DNA from 2 places in the Planococcus sp. FY231025 genome. Region 2 is predicted to be linked to the other one. Evidence: a T-box and tRNA genes for the amino acid it is inferred to sense, from the RefSeq annotation. Region 2 holds a T-box; the other holds one or more tRNA genes.
The links. The T-box of region 2 lies ahead of ACTL32_RS07390 (valine--tRNA ligase). A T-box ahead of a tRNA ligase gene usually reads a tRNA of that ligase, here a tRNA-Val.
Positions count from the first base shown of each region.

Region 1: it encodes a tRNA-Val, which carries the amino acid that the T-box ahead of ACTL32_RS07390 (valine--tRNA ligase) is inferred to sense. The anticodon was not compared.

Region 1 is NZ_JBQJJG010000003.1:58,389-66,461, reverse strand. It holds gene ACTL32_RS02625 (response regulator transcription factor) at 1-418, opposite strand, end outside; gene ACTL32_RS02620 (aldehyde dehydrogenase) at 481-1,869, opposite strand; gene ACTL32_RS02615 (Gfo/Idh/MocA family protein) at 1,929-2,852, opposite strand; gene ACTL32_RS02610 (hypothetical protein) at 2,976-3,119, shown strand; gene ACTL32_RS02605 (DNA-3-methyladenine glycosylase family protein) at 3,216-4,052, opposite strand; gene ACTL32_RS02600 (thermonuclease family protein) at 4,151-4,858, shown strand; gene ACTL32_RS02595 (2'-5' RNA ligase family protein) at 4,874-5,395, shown strand; tRNA gene ACTL32_RS02590 (tRNA-Val) at 5,448-5,520, shown strand; gene ACTL32_RS02585 (hypothetical protein) at 5,609-6,304, opposite strand; gene ACTL32_RS02580 (TRAP transporter permease) at 6,630-8,073, opposite strand, start outside.
Region 2 is NZ_JBQJJG010000005.1:207,387-215,459, forward strand. It holds gene ACTL32_RS07370 (uroporphyrinogen-III synthase) at 1-92, shown strand, start outside; gene hemB (porphobilinogen synthase) at 85-1,065, shown strand; gene hemL (glutamate-1-semialdehyde 2,1-aminomutase) at 1,066-2,352, shown strand; gene ACTL32_RS07385 (AbrB family transcriptional regulator) at 2,988-4,037, shown strand; T-box leader at 4,060-4,281, shown strand; gene ACTL32_RS07390 (valine--tRNA ligase) at 4,362-7,001, shown strand; gene ACTL32_RS07395 (TetR/AcrR family transcriptional regulator) at 7,601-8,073, shown strand, end outside.

The DNA.
Region 1 (8,073 bases), on a different contig from region 2:
TTTCGTTCAGCTTGAGCTCTGCAAAACTATGGACTGCCGGATTTGCACTCCCTTTTGAAAAGCGGAGGTTCGCCCGGATCCGCGCCAGCAGCTCCTCAATTTCAAACGGCTTGGTTATGTAGTCATTCGCACCCAGATCCAGCCCGGCCACTTTTTCTTTGACATCGCTTTTGGCTGTCAGCAAAATTACCGGTATTGCCGCGTCAGCCGAGCGGATGCGCTTCAATACATCAAGTCCATGGATTTCAGGAAGCATCAAATCGAGAAGGACAAGATCCCACTCCTGTTCGCGAAACTGGATCAGCCCTTCTGAACCCGTATATGCCATTCCGGTTTCGTATCCTTCGAAGGACAGTTCCAATTCGAGGACGCGCGCAATGCTTTTTTCATCTTCGACAATCAGAATTCGTTCAGCCACTGCTACCACTCCTTTTTACCATCATATCAGGAGAAAAAAGAAAAAAGCGACCCGCAGGCCGCTTATTTTAATAGTCTTCTGACAAACCGCACTTTCTTCTTGTAAGGCGGGAATAAAATATTCGTTGACAGCTTTGTCGACTTTTTCAGAATGGATTTCGTATGGGTAAATGTCTCAAAACTATATTTCCCGTGATAGGAATTCACTCCGGAAGTCCCGATTCCCCCGAAAGGCAGATGCGCACTGCCGACATGCGAAACGGTATCGTTGATACAGCCGCCGCCGAAAGGCAATTCGTCTAGGAAAAACTCGATCGCCCGGTCGTTCTCCGAAAACATATAGGCTGCCAGCGGCTTCGGCAACGTCCGGATTTTCCGGACCAAAGCAGGCAGGTCGCTATAGGTGATGACCGGCAGAATCGGGCCGAACAATTCGTCCTCCATCGACGGGCTGCTGAAATCGATATTATCCAAAACCACCGGTTCGATGTAAAGGTCTTCCCGGTCCATATATCCACCGGAAACAATATTCGCTTCTTCCTGTTTGACAATGGCAGCCAAACGGTCGAAATGCTGGACGCTGACAATGCGGCCGTAATCCGGGCTCGCTTGTACATCTTTCCCGTAGAAACTGCGGATGTTCTTGATCAATTTGTTCATGAACTCTGTCTTGACCGATTCGTGTACGCAGACATAGTCGGGCGCCACGCATGTCTGGCCTTTGTTCATCAGCTTGCCCCAGGCAATGCGCTTGGCCGCCAGGTCGATATTGGCTGTCTGGTCGACGATAGCCGGGCTCTTGCCGCCCAGTTCCAGTGTAATCGGCGTCAGCCGCTCAGCCGCTGCTTTCATGACCACTTTCCCGACATTGACGCTGCCAGTGAAGAAAATATAATCGAACGGCGCGTGGATCAGCGCTGTCACTTCTTCCCGCTCACCTTCAACGACGCGGACATAGTAGGGCGGGAACGCATCTTCCAAGACCTTGCGGATGGCTGCTGCCACATTCGGCGTCGTTTCGGAAGGCTTGACGATGGCGCAATTTCCGCCGATGATCGCGCCGATGAGCGGTTCCATGATCAGCTGGAACGGATAATTGAAAGGCCCGATGATCAAGACCGATCCGTAAGGCTCCCGCATGATGAAGCTTTTGGCCGGCTGCAGGTGAATCGGCGTCTTGGCCGGTTCCGGCTCCATCCATCCCTCCAGGTTTTCACTCATATAATTAATGCTGTCAAGCACAAAACCGATTTCAGTTGCATAGGCCTCAAATTCGCTTTTGCCCAAATCCTTTTTCAATGCATCGACAATGATCTCGTCATTCGCCTGGATCGACTTTTTCAGGCGCGCAAGCTGCGATTTCCGAAAAGCGGCCGGCTTCGTAGCGCCGGTATAATAAAACTCCTTTTGCTCTTCAATCATCCGTTCAACATCAACCGCTGTAAAATTCATCTAATGACCTCCTGTTTTCAATTGCTTCTAAGTACTTTACCCTGCTGCACGGAAAAAAATCATTCTTGCAAGAGAAGGTCGATATAACGCTGCACCACCAGGCCTTCTTCAAACGGCACTAGGAAAGTCGATTGCTGCTGCATCGCTTCAAACAGCGATGGCACTTCCGCAAAACCGTCCAGCAGCTCGCGTTCCTGGTATTTCCGCTCTAAATAAAGGTCCGACCAATTCTCCAGCGTCAGCACCCCTTCTTTTCCGTAGACCTTGAACTGAAGCAATTCTTTCTGCCCGGTGCCGCTTATGCCCGCGAGCAGGAAAGGAATTCTGCCGGCTGTGCGGCCATGGGCGATGATGCCTGTTTCGCATAGGTCCGCTTGCTCCGGATAAGAAACGAGATGGGAGTGGATATCCAGCTCCCCGAAAATGCGATGGATCAGCTGCAGGTAATGCGGGAAGACTTCGCGCACAAAGCCGCCTTGGCTTCTCGAAGCGATCCACGGGTTCTGCTGCCATAACCGCGGCCAATCCGGAAAATGCGTCTGCAGCTCGACACGCACCACTTCGCCGATATCCCCGCTTCGGATCCGTTTCGCCATTTCGTGGACTGCCGGCTTGTACATCAGCGGAAAATGCATCGCCGTCTGGATGCGGTTTTCATGTGCAGCCGCCACCATCTTCTCCCCGTCTGCAGCATCATGCGCCAACGGCTTTTCACTGAGGATATGGATGCCGGCGCTCGCAGCCAGATTCGCGACTTCCGCGTGGTAGGCGGGCGGCGTGCCGATATAGAGCCAGTCGATGCCGGCATGCAGCACTTCATCAAGCGACCCAGCCACGGGCACCCCATACGCCGACGCCAAGAATTCCAGGCGTTCCGGCTGTTCATCATAAACCGCTTTGATGGCAGCTTTTCCTTCTTGCTGGATTTGTTTGATGATCCGTTCCCCGACAATGCCGGCTCCGATAATGCCAATCGATATCACAAAGCATTCCTCTTTTCTGAATGGCCCAAAGGCTTATTTTTGGTTTCTCTGTTTATAAGTGTAACCTTTCGGGGTATAGAATAGTCAAACAATTAGAACAGCAAAATTCGAGGAGGAATTACAATGCAAAAAGAAGCGAATTGGTGGGAACCTATTTTTTCCGGTGAACTGGAAGTTGGATTGAACAAAGAACGATTGGAAGACCTGGAACAGGAATCGTTCCTTTATTATGGATCTGCACCTTCTGAAATGGAGACCCACGCCTAATTGAAAGCCTATAATGCCGCAACCCGACGCAGAAATACATAGAAACGCCTTTTCCAGTCATTGGACCGTGGAAAAGGCGTTTTGTTGTGGAATTTTTTATTCGATGCTGCGCCATAGGTAGAGCGCGGCATATGACAAATACGGCGACCAATCCGGCAGATGCCGCATGATTTCTTCAGCTTTCGGCTTTTCCTTCAGCTGCCACTGGATCTTCAATGCATTTTGCAGGCCGATATCCGCAATGGGAAACAGATTCGGCCGGCCCAGGCCGAACAGCAAAAAACTCTGGGCAGTCCATGGGCCGACTCCCCGGTAGGATACCAGTTCTGCAGCGACCTCCTCATCGGCTTTTAATTCCATTCCGTCAAGATCGAGCTTCCCCGATGCGATCGCTTCCGACAAGCCGATAACGTACTCCGCTTTCCGCGTACTGAACTGCATCTCCCGTAAATCCTCCGGCCGGAGCCTGGCGATGGTTTCCGGTGCCGGATAAAACCAAACGCCGTCGTTTTCATGGCCGAATGTCCGGACAAACCGGCTTGTCAGCGTGTGGGCGAACGACAAGTTCAATTGCTGATGGATAATGCTTTTCATCAGGGATCCATAAAGCGAAAATTCCCGGACGATCGGCGTGCCTTGGTGTTCGCTGAACAGTGCTGCCAGATTCGTATTGGCGAAATGTGCGTTGACCGCATCCAAAGAAGAGCTGAAATGGAAGATGTCCTTGATCCTGCCCAACTGCCCTTCTTCCAGGTTTTCCAGTTCGAAAACCGGCCGTCTGGAATTTCCTGCCGCCTTCACTTCCACGACGTTCCCTTCAGCCATCGGCACCCGGACGCTTTTAGCGGAAAGCGATACCGCGTGCAGCGGATCCAGCGACAACCGCTCAAGCACCCTGTCAAAATCATAATGGAAAGGCAATGTAATCTCCACTGCGCCCCCTCCTTTTCCTCCACCGTAGCCCAACCGGATCCGGTTTGCAAGAGCTGCACCGACAAAATATAATAGAACTAACGAAAGCAGGGATGTTCATGAAAAAGATTATCGGTTTAGTTGCAGCGATGTTTATAGCCGGCTGCAGCTCCTTCGATCCGACCGGCACGGGCGGCACCCAGGACCAGGTTCCTGTCGATGTGGTTTCCGTCATTGACGGCGATACCATCAAGATCGAATACGACGGAAAAGAAGAAACGGTCCGTTATCTGTTGATCGATACGCCGGAAACCAACCACCCCCGGCTTGGCGAACAGCCTCTCGGGCCCGAGGCGACCGCTGAAAACAAGCGGATCATCGAGTCCGGCGATGTTACCATCGAGTTTGACGTCGGCGGCCGGTTTGATGATTACGGCCGGATGCTCGCCTATATCTATGTCGACGGCGAAAGCGTCCAGGAACAGCTGCTCGAATCGGGTTATGCCCGGGTCGCTTATGTGTTCCCTCCGAATACGCGCTACGTCGATGAGTACGAGGAAGCGGAGCAGATTGCCAAAGAAGCCGGAATCGGCATTTGGGAGTACAGCAGTTATCCAACCGAACGCGGTTTTAATGAAGATGCGTATGGCAATACCAGTCACCAGCCAGAAGCCGGCGACTGCCGGATCAAAGGAAATATAAACCGCAGCGGCGAAAAGATCTACCACATGCCGGGCGAAGGCTCTTACGGCAATACCAACCCGGAGCAATGGTTCTGCTCCGAGCAGGAAGCCCAAGACGCCGGCTTCCGGAGTACAAACAATTAAGGAAAGGAGAAACCCATGCAACTACTCGTATTGCGGCTCGATTACCGGGCGTCCACTCAGATAGAATACCTGCAGCAGCAAGGGCAGACAGCTGCTCTACAGACAGAAAAAGCCTTGCCTCCCCACATTTCGCTTCAGTCTTTTGAAGGAGCCAATCCCTTAGACCTGAAAGGGGCCGTCGCCCAATTGGCGGAAGGAGCCAAAGCGGTCCCTTTGACGTTCGGCTCGCTCGGTTTTTTCAAACAAAAAGGAACGTTCTTCGCTTCGCCTGCCGTGACCCCTGCGTTGTCCGTCCTCCATCAGACAATCAATCTGGCTACACGGGATTTCTCTGGGCAGCAAGCTTATTACCAGCCTGGCAGCTGGGTTCCCCATGCCACCATCGTAAACAACATTGCCGCACCTTTCTGGGGGCCGATGTTTGCCCGGCTGTCGATGGAATTCGAACCATTTGCCGGGAAAGCGATCGCCTTGGAATGCTGGTCGATTGTAAATGGAAAAACAGCAACCGAATGGAGTATATTTTTAGCAGAATAGGTGTTGACTTTTGCTGTGGGCGCGATATAATTATATTTGTCCTGGTAATTGAGATTCCTTAGCTCAGCTGGGAGAGCGCTACCTTGACAGGGTAGAGGTCGCTGGTTCGAGCCCAGTAGGAATCATAAAATCTTCATGAACGTTGGGTTCAGAAGTACAAGAGGTCCGAGAGCATGTGCTCTCGGACCTCTTTTTTATTGCTGTTTTTTATCGTCATAAGATGCCTTTTAATCTGTGGAGCAATGGCTGTCCGACGGATTCAACAAAGTTTTCGTCCGCCTCGCCTATATCTTCCCCATGCATCGCGGCTGATGTTATTGACCAGACTTCGAGGATGGCGTTTAACATGTTCGGTTCGAATATACCTTGCTGGCTTAAAGTTTTAACTAATTGGAGGACTGGCTTTTTATTTGGATCGCTAATATGGTCGACGGCTATCCGCCGTATTTCCTTTTCCAGCAAATACCGGATGGCAAAAAAGTTTATGACCGTTTTTTCAGCCGAGATAAACTCATGGATTGCACTTTCTTCTGTATGGACAGCTGATTCAAAGCTGTTCCCGTCTCGTACCTCTAAGCTTCTCTTGAGCTGCGCTCTTTGCTCCTCTGTCAGTTGTGGGTCTGCATTAAAGTAGACGACATTGCTGTTGGTATTGCTGATTACTAAAGACTTAAGGTCATTGACACTTTCTTCTACCGACTCGATTTCCCGCTTGAGCGAAAAACCGAACATGCTCATTTCCGAATAAAGCGGCAGGAAAACCAGGATGAACAATAAAATCAGGATGATGTAATCGAACAAGATCAATGTGTTTGAAGTGAAGTGATCAAATCTGGCGATAAGGATAATTCCGAATACAATTAGGAGCATGATCCACCAGCCAATAATGAATTTATTTGTAAATTTCATATATTCCCCTTCCTGAATAGGTTTTTGAAGTCATTTATATCAAATCAAGCTTTACATTTAGATTCTTCAAAACGGTGTACTAATCCTGCAAATGCTTCTGCCGTCTAGCTTCGCCGTCTGTAAAGACTAAATTAAAACCCCATGAACTCAATGTTCACGGGGTTTTCTTGTAGATTTTATGGTGTTCACTATACTTTTGCTTCATATACACCTGCACCCATTCCACTCCTTCGATGATGCCGATCATCCCGTTCTTTCATTTTGCTCAAGCCGTAATAGGAAAAGCCCTGTCCGGCTGCAAATTGCAGCCGGACAGGGCCCATAGTTAAGCTTCTGAAGTTTTCGGCTCTTTCTTATCGCGTGCCATCCACTGGATAGCAAACAAGATGATGAACGCGATGGCTCCGACGGTATCGGAAAGGCCTTCTGGATAGATGAGCGCAAGGCCTGTTGCCACGGCCAGAATCCGCTCGATCCAATTCAGTTTGCGGTACCAGAATCCAATCAATCCCGCCCCGATGGCCACCATGCCGCTAAGCGCCGTAATCAGCACCCAGATCAGTTCCGGCATTGTCGTATCAATCATCAAGAGAGACGGCGACAAGACGAACATATACGGAATGATAAACGCTGCTGCTGCCAGCTTCGCAGCGATAAAGCCGGTTTTGATCGGCTCTCCGCCGGAAATCCCGGAAGCTGCAAAAGCTGCAAGCGCCACTGGCGGTGTGATATCGGCGATGATGCCGAAATAGAATACGAACAAGTGTGCAGACAAGGCAACAACGAGCGGCACTGCCGCACCAAGAGGTTCATCAATCATGAGCAAAGTAATGATCGCCGGTGCCGCGATGGTTGACGTAATAACGTAGTTTGCCGTAGTTGGCGACCCCATGCCAAGTACGATTGCCGCAAGCATCGTAAAGAATAGCGTCAATAAGATATTTCCGCCGGAAGCGGATACCAGGCCGTTCGCCAAACTCAAGCCGAGGCCTGTCTTTACGACCACCCCGACAATGATTCCGGCAGCAGCTGTGGCAGCGGCTACCGCCAAGGCTGTCCGTGCGCCGTCAACTAACGCGTGGATCATATCCTTGAAATTCATGCGCGTGTCTTTATTGAATGAGCTGACGAGAATTGTCAGCACAATTCCGTAAAGTGCGGCATGCATTGTAGGAATACCGACCAAAAGGAATACAATGATGGCCACAATCGGCAGAAGCAGATAAATCTTCTTCAAAACTTCTTTGCGGTCAGGCATCTCTTCTTTAGTAAGCCCCTTTAAGCCGATCCGTTTGGCTTCAAAATGCGTCATGATCCAAACGCCTGTAAAGTATAGGAGTGCTGGAATTGCGGCAGCTTTTGCGATTTCCCAATAAGTGACCCCGCCGATAAACTCTACCATCAGGAAAGCGGCAGCTCCCATGATTGGCGGCATCAGCTGGCCTCCGGTTGAAGCTGCTGCTTCGACTCCGCCTGCAAACTCTTTCTTATAACCAAGTTTTTTCATCATCGGGATCGTATAAGAGCCCGACGTTACAACGTTTGCAACCGAACTCCCTGAAATCGTCCCTTGCAGGGCGCTGGAGAAAATCGCCACTTTAGCTGGCCCACCAGTTAAGTGGCCCGCCAAGGATACAGCCAAATCATTGAAGTATTGGCCGACTCCGGTTTTCACCAGGAACGCGCCGAACAGCAAGAAGACAAAGATGAACGTAGCAGATACGCTGATCGGCGTCCCTAAAATTCCGTCTGTTGTATAGAACATCAGC
Region 2 (8,073 bases):
AAAGCGGCGGCACGGCTGAATTTATTCCCCAAAAATATACGTACACCGAAGTCATCAATGAAATAATGAAAGGAAGTTGTTTACATGGCTGAATTGAATTTCCACCGCGGCCGCCGGCTTCGCACTTCTGCGAACCTGCGCGCCATGGTACGCGAAACAAGCGTTCAGAAAGAAGATTTCATCTACCCGATTTTCGTCGTGGAAGGGGAGAACGTCAAAGAGGAGATCTCCTCGATGCCGGGCGTCTACCATTTCTCTCTGGATACGCTAGGTGCAGAGCTGGATGAAGTCGTCTCGCTCGGCATTCCGTCGGTCATCCTGTTCGGCGTGCCGAATGAAAAAGACGCGGTCGGCTCGCAAGCCTACCACGACCACGCCATCACGCAGGAAGCGATCCGTTTTGCGAAAAACCGCCATCCGGAATTGGTTGTCATCGCGGATACGTGTCTTTGCCAATATACCGACCACGGCCATTGCGGCGTTATCGAAGAGGGCGTCATCCTGAACAACGAAACTTTGGACCTCTTGGCCCGTACGGCAGTATCGCAGGCGAAAGCCGGCGCTGACATCATCGCACCATCGAACATGATGGACGGCTTCGTTGCGGCGATCCGCTACGGCTTGGACCAGGCCGGATTCGAAAACACGCCGATCATGAGCTACGGCGTGAAATACTCGTCCGCCTACTACGGTCCGTTCCGTGAAGCGGCGCATTCCACACCGCAGTTCGGCGACCGCAAGACCTACCAGATGGACCCGGCGAACCGCCTTGAAGCCTTGCGCGAAGCGGCGGCAGACGTCGAAGAAGGTGCGGACTTCATGATCGTCAAACCGGCGCTTTCGTACCTGGACGTCATCCGCGAAGTGCGCGACAACTTCGATTTGCCGATCGTCGCTTATAACGTCTCCGGCGAATATGCGATGGTCAAAGCAGCCGCATTGAACGGCTGGGTCGACGAAGAGAAGATCGTCCTTGAGACGTTACTGAGCATGAAACGCGCGGGCGCGGACATCATTATGACGTACCACGCCAAAGACGCAGCACGCTGGCTGGAGGGGAAATAAATGGGATACGAAAAATCGATTGCAGCATTCACTGAAGCGAAAAAATTGATGCCGGGCGGCGTGAACTCGCCGGTCCGCGCATTCAAATCGGTCAATATGGACCCGATCTTCATGGCATCCGGAAACGGCGCGACCATCACGGACATCGACGGCAACACGTATATCGACTATGTCCTGTCTTGGGGGCCGCTGATCCTTGGGCATGCCCATCCGGAAGTCGTGAAAGCGATACAGAAGACCGCTGAACTCGGCACAAGCTTCGGCGCGCCGACGCTCATGGAAAACGAAATGGCGAAACTCGTCATGGAACGCGTCCCGTCGATCGAAATGGTCCGCATGGTGTCATCCGGCACCGAAGCCACGATGAGCGCATTGCGCGTCGCACGCGGCTATACCGGACGCAATAAAATCCTGAAATTCGAAGGCTGCTACCACGGCCACGCAGACAGCCTCTTGATCAAAGCGGGCTCAGGCGTCGCGACACTCGGCTTGCCGGATTCTCCAGGCGTCCCTGATTCCGTGGCGCAAAACACCTTGACGGTGCCGTACAACGACCTAGAAAGCGTGCGTTTGGCATTCCAGAAATTCGGCGACGAAATCGCCGCGGTCATCGTTGAGCCGGTTGCCGGTAATATGGGCGTCGTGCCGCCGAACGAAGGCTTCCTGCAGGAACTCCGCAACCTGACGACGGAATTCGGCACGATATTGATCTTTGATGAAGTCATGACTGGATTCCGCGTCGGCTACAACTGTGCACAAGGCCATTACGGCGTCACGCCGGACATGACTTGCCTCGGCAAAGTCATCGGCGGCGGACTGCCAGTCGGTGCATTCGGCGGCAAGCGCGAAATTATGCAGCAAGTCGCACCGAGCGGCTCGATCTATCAGGCAGGTACGCTTTCCGGCAACCCGCTCGCTATGACGGCTGGCTTTGAAACCCTGTCACGTTTGGACGAAAGCTCGTACGAAGGGTTCGTCGAACGCGGCGACCAGCTCGAAGCCGGCTTCCGTGCAGCGGCTGAAAAATACAACATCCCGCACACTGTGAACCGTGCGGGCTCGATGATCGGCTTCTTCTTCACAAATGAACCGGTCGTCGACTTCGCATCCGCGAAGACATCCGACACTGACCTGTTTGCGGACTACTACCGTTTGATGGCGGAAGAAGGCATCTTCCTGCCGCCGTCCCAGTTCGAAGGCATGTTCCTGTCAACTGCGCATACCGAAGAACACATCGCCAAAACGGTTGATGCGTTCCATATGGTGTTTGCGAAATTAGCGAGATAAATAAGATCCTTTGCCCGGCCGCTTTCCTAGCGGCCGGGTTTTTATGTACTTGAACAGACTACGGCTTTTTGCGAATAAAACCGGCTTGCTGCAAGTAAAGCGGCGGATGCCGCAAGTAAATCTCATTTGGTGCAAGTAAAGTGCCCGTTTCCGCAAGTAAATTACGTATTCTGCAAGTAAATCGGATTTGCCGCAAGTAAAGTGGCCCTTTCGCTTTTCGCTGCGGCGAAAAGCCGGCATTCGGGTTTTTGGGTTTGTCTTTGGAAGAGGGGGGATGATGAATAAACTCCGCGGAACGATGAAAGAGCCTGTGAGAAGTGATGAAAGAAATCTTTCCTGCTCGGGATCGACTCTAAACGATGAATTGCTTCGTCCACAAACCTACCGAAAAAGAGAAACATCGATAGAAAACCCCGTAAAGCCGGTATAAACCTTAGAAACACCGGTAGAACTCAAAGAAACACCGATAGAACCTGCCCAAAGCGCCGATAGAAAAAGATATGCCCCTGAATTCTGCGCGTGCCAGGCACACAAACAATTACCAAAGAATTTGCATCCTTCAGAAGATTTCACCTCCGTTTTCCTGTACGATAGAAAGAGAAAGAATTTCGGAAAGCGAAGGGCAGGGGGAGCGGATGTACATATTCCTACGGACATTGATCATAGCGGTGCTGGCAGGCTGGCTGTTCGAAGCGGTCGGCATGTTCCTGCCGTGGCTGCTCGGCCCGATGCTGGCAATGCTCATCGTCAGCCAGTTCACCAAAATGAAACTCTACTGGCCGAAGATCCTGCGCACAGCGGGGCTCGTCATGCTCGGCGTGCAGATCGGTTCGTCGTTCACGCGCGACGCGGTGTTCCTTATGTGGCTCGATTTGCCGTATATGGCGTTCATGACAGTTTCGGTCGTCGGCTTGTCGATCCTGCTCGGTCTGCTGTTCATGAAAATGGTCGATGAATCCTTGGCGACGAGCCTCCTTGGGTCGATTCCGGGCGGGCTCGCGCAAATGGTCGTCATCGCGGAAGACGTAAAGTCCGCAAACATCACCGTCGTCACGATGATGCAGACGATCCGCATTTTCATGGTAGTGACGATCGTGCCGTTCTTCACCGTGTTCCTCAAAGGCCGGGAAGAAGGGGAGCTCGGCGAGCGCGTCTTCACGTTCGCGCCGCTCGCATTCCTCGCAGCTGTCGCTGTCGGGCTCGTGCTCTACTTCGGCATGAAGCGAATCGGCTTTCCGGCCGCAGAACTGCTCGCGCCGATCCTGACGATGGCGATTATTCAGACGGTGACGGGTGACCTTCTCGTCGACATGCCGTACTGGCTGATTGCGCTCGCACAGGTGTGCATCGGCGCCGGGCTCGGCCTGCAGATGGAGCACATCGGCGATAAACTGACGTTCCGCTTGGGCGCGGCGATCGTCCTGAACAATGCGCTGCTGATCAGCTTCACGGCTTTTATTGCGTACATCCTCGCGAAACTATTGCCGGCCTATATCTTCCTTGATTTCTTCCTGAGCGCTGCGCCAGGAGGCATTGCGGAAATGGCAATTACAGCGCTCGCGACCGGCGGGGATGTTGCGCTGATCACCAGTTTCCAATTGTTCCGGCTGTTTTTCATTCTGCTCGTGGCGTCGCCGATTGTTGCCTATATTGTGAAAAAACTTGACGCTAAAAGCGGAGCTTGAGTATAATGAATGAAAGTATATATTTGATGCGTTGATGAGGATAGTAGAATGTGCGTACATTTCAGAGAGAAAACCGAGTGGTGAGAGGTTTTCATGAACAATCATTTGAATGTCACCTCGGAGCAGTTCCCGTGAAAGTTGAGTAATGGGAACCGGATGTGAAATCCGTTATCGAACTTGAGAGCCAGGTTCTTTTTGACTTGTGCATAAAGGTGGTACCGCGAACAACTCCTTCGTCCTTTTACAGACGAAGGGGTTTTTTTGTTTTCCGGGAAACCTTTTCTCAAGGCACCATACCTAAAAGGAGGAATTGCAATGACTGAAATGCCGACAACACCACAGATGCCGACGAAGTACGATCCGCAGTCCATTGAAAAAGGACGCTATGAATGGTGGATCAACAACAAATTCTTTGAAGCGAAACCTGAAAGCGGCAAGACGCCGTACACCATTGTGATTCCGCCGCCGAACGTAACCGGCAAATTGCACCTAGGCCATGCCTGGGACACAACTCTGCAAGACATCCTGACACGCATGAAGCGCATGCAGGGCTTTGACGCCCTATGGCTGCCGGGCATGGACCACGCCGGCATCGCGACGCAGGCGAAAGTGGAAGGAAAATTGCGCGAAGAAGGCAAATCGCGCTATGACCTTGGCCGCGAGAAATTCCTGGAAGAGTCATGGAAATGGAAAGACGAATACGCTGGGCACATCCGTGAGCAATGGTCGAAATTGGGCCTTGGTCTTGATTACTCCCGCGAGCGCTTCACGCTTGATGAAGGCTTGTCGGAAGCGGTTAAGGAAGTATTCGTAAAACTTTACGAAAAGAAACTCATCTACCGCGGCAAATACATCATCAACTGGGATCCGGCGACGAAGACCGCGATTTCCGATATCGAAGTTATCTACAAAGACGTACAAGGCGGCTTCTACCACATGCGCTATCCGCTCGCAGACGGCTCCGGATACATCGAAGTTGCGACGACGCGTCCGGAGACGATGCTCGGCGATACGGCCGTAGCGGTCCATCCGAAAGATGAGCGCTACGAGCACTTGATCGGCAAGAAAGTCATCCTGCCGATCGTCGGACGTGAAATCGAAATTGTTGCCGACGATTATGTCGACATGGAATTCGGAAGCGGCGCCGTGAAAATCACGCCGGCACACGACCCGAACGATTTCGAGATCGGCAACCGCCACAACCTCGAACGCGTGCTCGTCATGCACGAAGACGGCTCGATGAACGAGAACGCCGGCAAATACGAAGGCATGGACCGCTTCGAATGCCGCAAAGCAATCGTCAAAGACCTGCAGGACATGGATGTTTTATTCAAAATCGAAGAGCATATGCATTCGGTAGGCCATTCCGAGCGCAGCGGCGCCGTTGTTGAGCCGTACCTTTCCACACAATGGTTCGTCGACATGAAGCCGCTCGCACAAAAAGCGATCGACCTGCAGCACGGCGAAGAAGGCGTCAACTTTGTGCCGGAACGCTTCGAGAAGACCTATCTGCAGTGGATGGAAAACATCCGCGACTGGTGCATTTCCCGTCAATTGTGGTGGGGCCACCAAATTCCGGCCTGGTATCATAACGAAACCGGTGAAATCTACGTAGGCATGGACGCACCGGCGGACGCTGAGAACTGGACGCAGGACGAAGACGTACTCGATACGTGGTTCTCATCCGCCTTATGGCCGTTCTCGACGCTTGGCTGGCCGGCTGACAGCGATGAGCTGAAGCGCTATTACCCGACGGATGCTTTGGTTACCGGCTACGACATCATCTACTTCTGGGTATCGCGCATGATTTTCCAGGCGCTTGAATTCACGGAAGAAAAACCGTTCAAAGACGTATTGATCCACGGACTTGTCCGCGACGCGGAAGGGCGCAAAATGTCGAAATCGCTCGGCAACGGCGTTGACCCGATGGACGTTATCGCGGAATACGGAGCGGATTCGCTGCGCTACTTCCTGGCAACAGCATCAAGCCCAGGGCAGGACCTTCGCTTCTCAATGGAGAAAGTGGAATCCATCTGGAACTTTGCGAATAAAATCTGGAATGCTTCCCGCTTTGCATTGATGAATATGGAAGTCATGACGTATGAAGAGATCGATCTTTCCGGCAAACGTTCGGTTGCGGATTCATGGATTCTGACCCGTTTGAATGAAACCATCGAGCAAGTGACTTCATTAGCGGAACGCTACGAGTTCGGCGAAGTGGGCCGCACGCTGTACAACTTCATCTGGGATGATTTCTGCGACTGGTACATCGAGATGGCGAAACTGCCATTGTACGGAGAAGACGAAGACGCGAAGAAAATGACGCGTTCGGTTCTCGCTTATGTACTTGATAACACGATGCGCCTCTTGCATCCGTTCATGCCGTTTATCACAGAAGAAATCTGGCAGAACCTGCCGCATGAAGGCGAATCAATTACGGTTGCCGCTTGGCCGACAGTCGACGAGTCGTTGACAGACCAAAGCCAGTCATCAAGCATGAAGCTGTTGATGGACATCATTACAGCCGTCCGCACGATCCGCGCAGAAGTGCAGTCGCCGATGAGCAAGAAAGTGCCATTGACGATTTCAGCAAAAGACGCGGACATCCACGCCGTGCTTGAAGCGAATGCCGCGTACATCGAACGTTTCTGCAACCCGGAAACATTGACGATCGGCGAAAACATCGCAGCACCGGAAAAATCGATGTCCGCAGTAGTATCAGGCGCCGAGCTGTTCATGCCGCTTGAAGGCCTGCTCGACATTGACGCGGAACTTGCACGTTTGAACAAAGAACTTGAGAAATGGGCGAAAGAAGTGAAACTCGTCCAAGGTAAACTGTCGAACGAACGCTTTGTCTCTAAAGCGCCGGACGCGGTAGTAGCCGAAGAACGCAAAAAAGAAGCCGACTACCTCGAGAAGCACGCGACGGTAGAAAAGCGCATCGAAGAATTGAAGAACCTGTAAGTTGGAATGCGGCCAAACCCTGTATCGGGTTTGGCCGCATTTTTTGCGTGGAAGAGCCGAATGCTGGCTTTTCGCCAGAGCGAAAAGCGAAAAAGAGGAAGGGGTGGAGGGTTCTATCGAGGGTTTGAGTGGATCCTATCGATAGTGTTCTTTTTAGAAGGTTTTTGAGCGTATAGAGCCGACGACTTTAAAGAAGAGTTTTCTTTCATCACTTCTTATAGATCCTTTCATCGTTTCATGCGTCTTCTTTTATCGTTTCAAGAAGTTCTTTCATCGTTTTGCGGCGTTTATTCATCGTTCCACTTCTCCAGAAAGAAACCCAAAACCCGAATGCCGGCTTTTCGCCCCGGCGAAAAGCGAAAAAGAGGAAGGGCGGGAGGATTCTACCGGCGTTAAAAGTTTTTCTATCGATTGTTTGCATGGGTCCTATCGATGTTTCAACCGTTTCTATCGGCGTTTCTCAGCTTTCTATCTACGTTTCTCGATTTTCTATCGATGTTTCTTGAATTGACCGCAAAGCCCAGAACCAATCCTCTTCGGTTGACTCCCACAAAATCATTTGTTATAGTTACCTGACGAACGTTCGGAAGGGTGAAATCATGACACTGGATCAACTCAAGCAAGCAGCACTGAACCGCTTTGCAGAACACGGCTTTGACGGCACGTCGATGGCGCATATCGCTGACGACGTCGGCATCAAAAAGCAGTCCATCTACACCCATTTCAAAGGGAAGGACCAATTGTTCCTGCAGGTCTTCAGCGATGTAGTCGAAAGCGAGATCGAATCGGTCACCGCGTTTATTGAACAAAATAAAGCACGGCCCATCCAGGAGTTCCTGTATGACTTCCTTCTATATCATAAGGAGCGGAACGATCAAAACGCTGCGACCAAGTTCTGGCTGCGCATCTCATTTTTCCCGCCGGCCCATCTGTACGATGAGGTGATGGGGAAGGTCTATGCCTATCTGGACAAGCTCGAGGAATTGCTCGAACCGCTCATGGAAGCGGCGCAAAGGGAAGGCGAATTGAGCAATGAAATCGATGCCAAAGAAGCGACAGCGGCTTTCCTCGG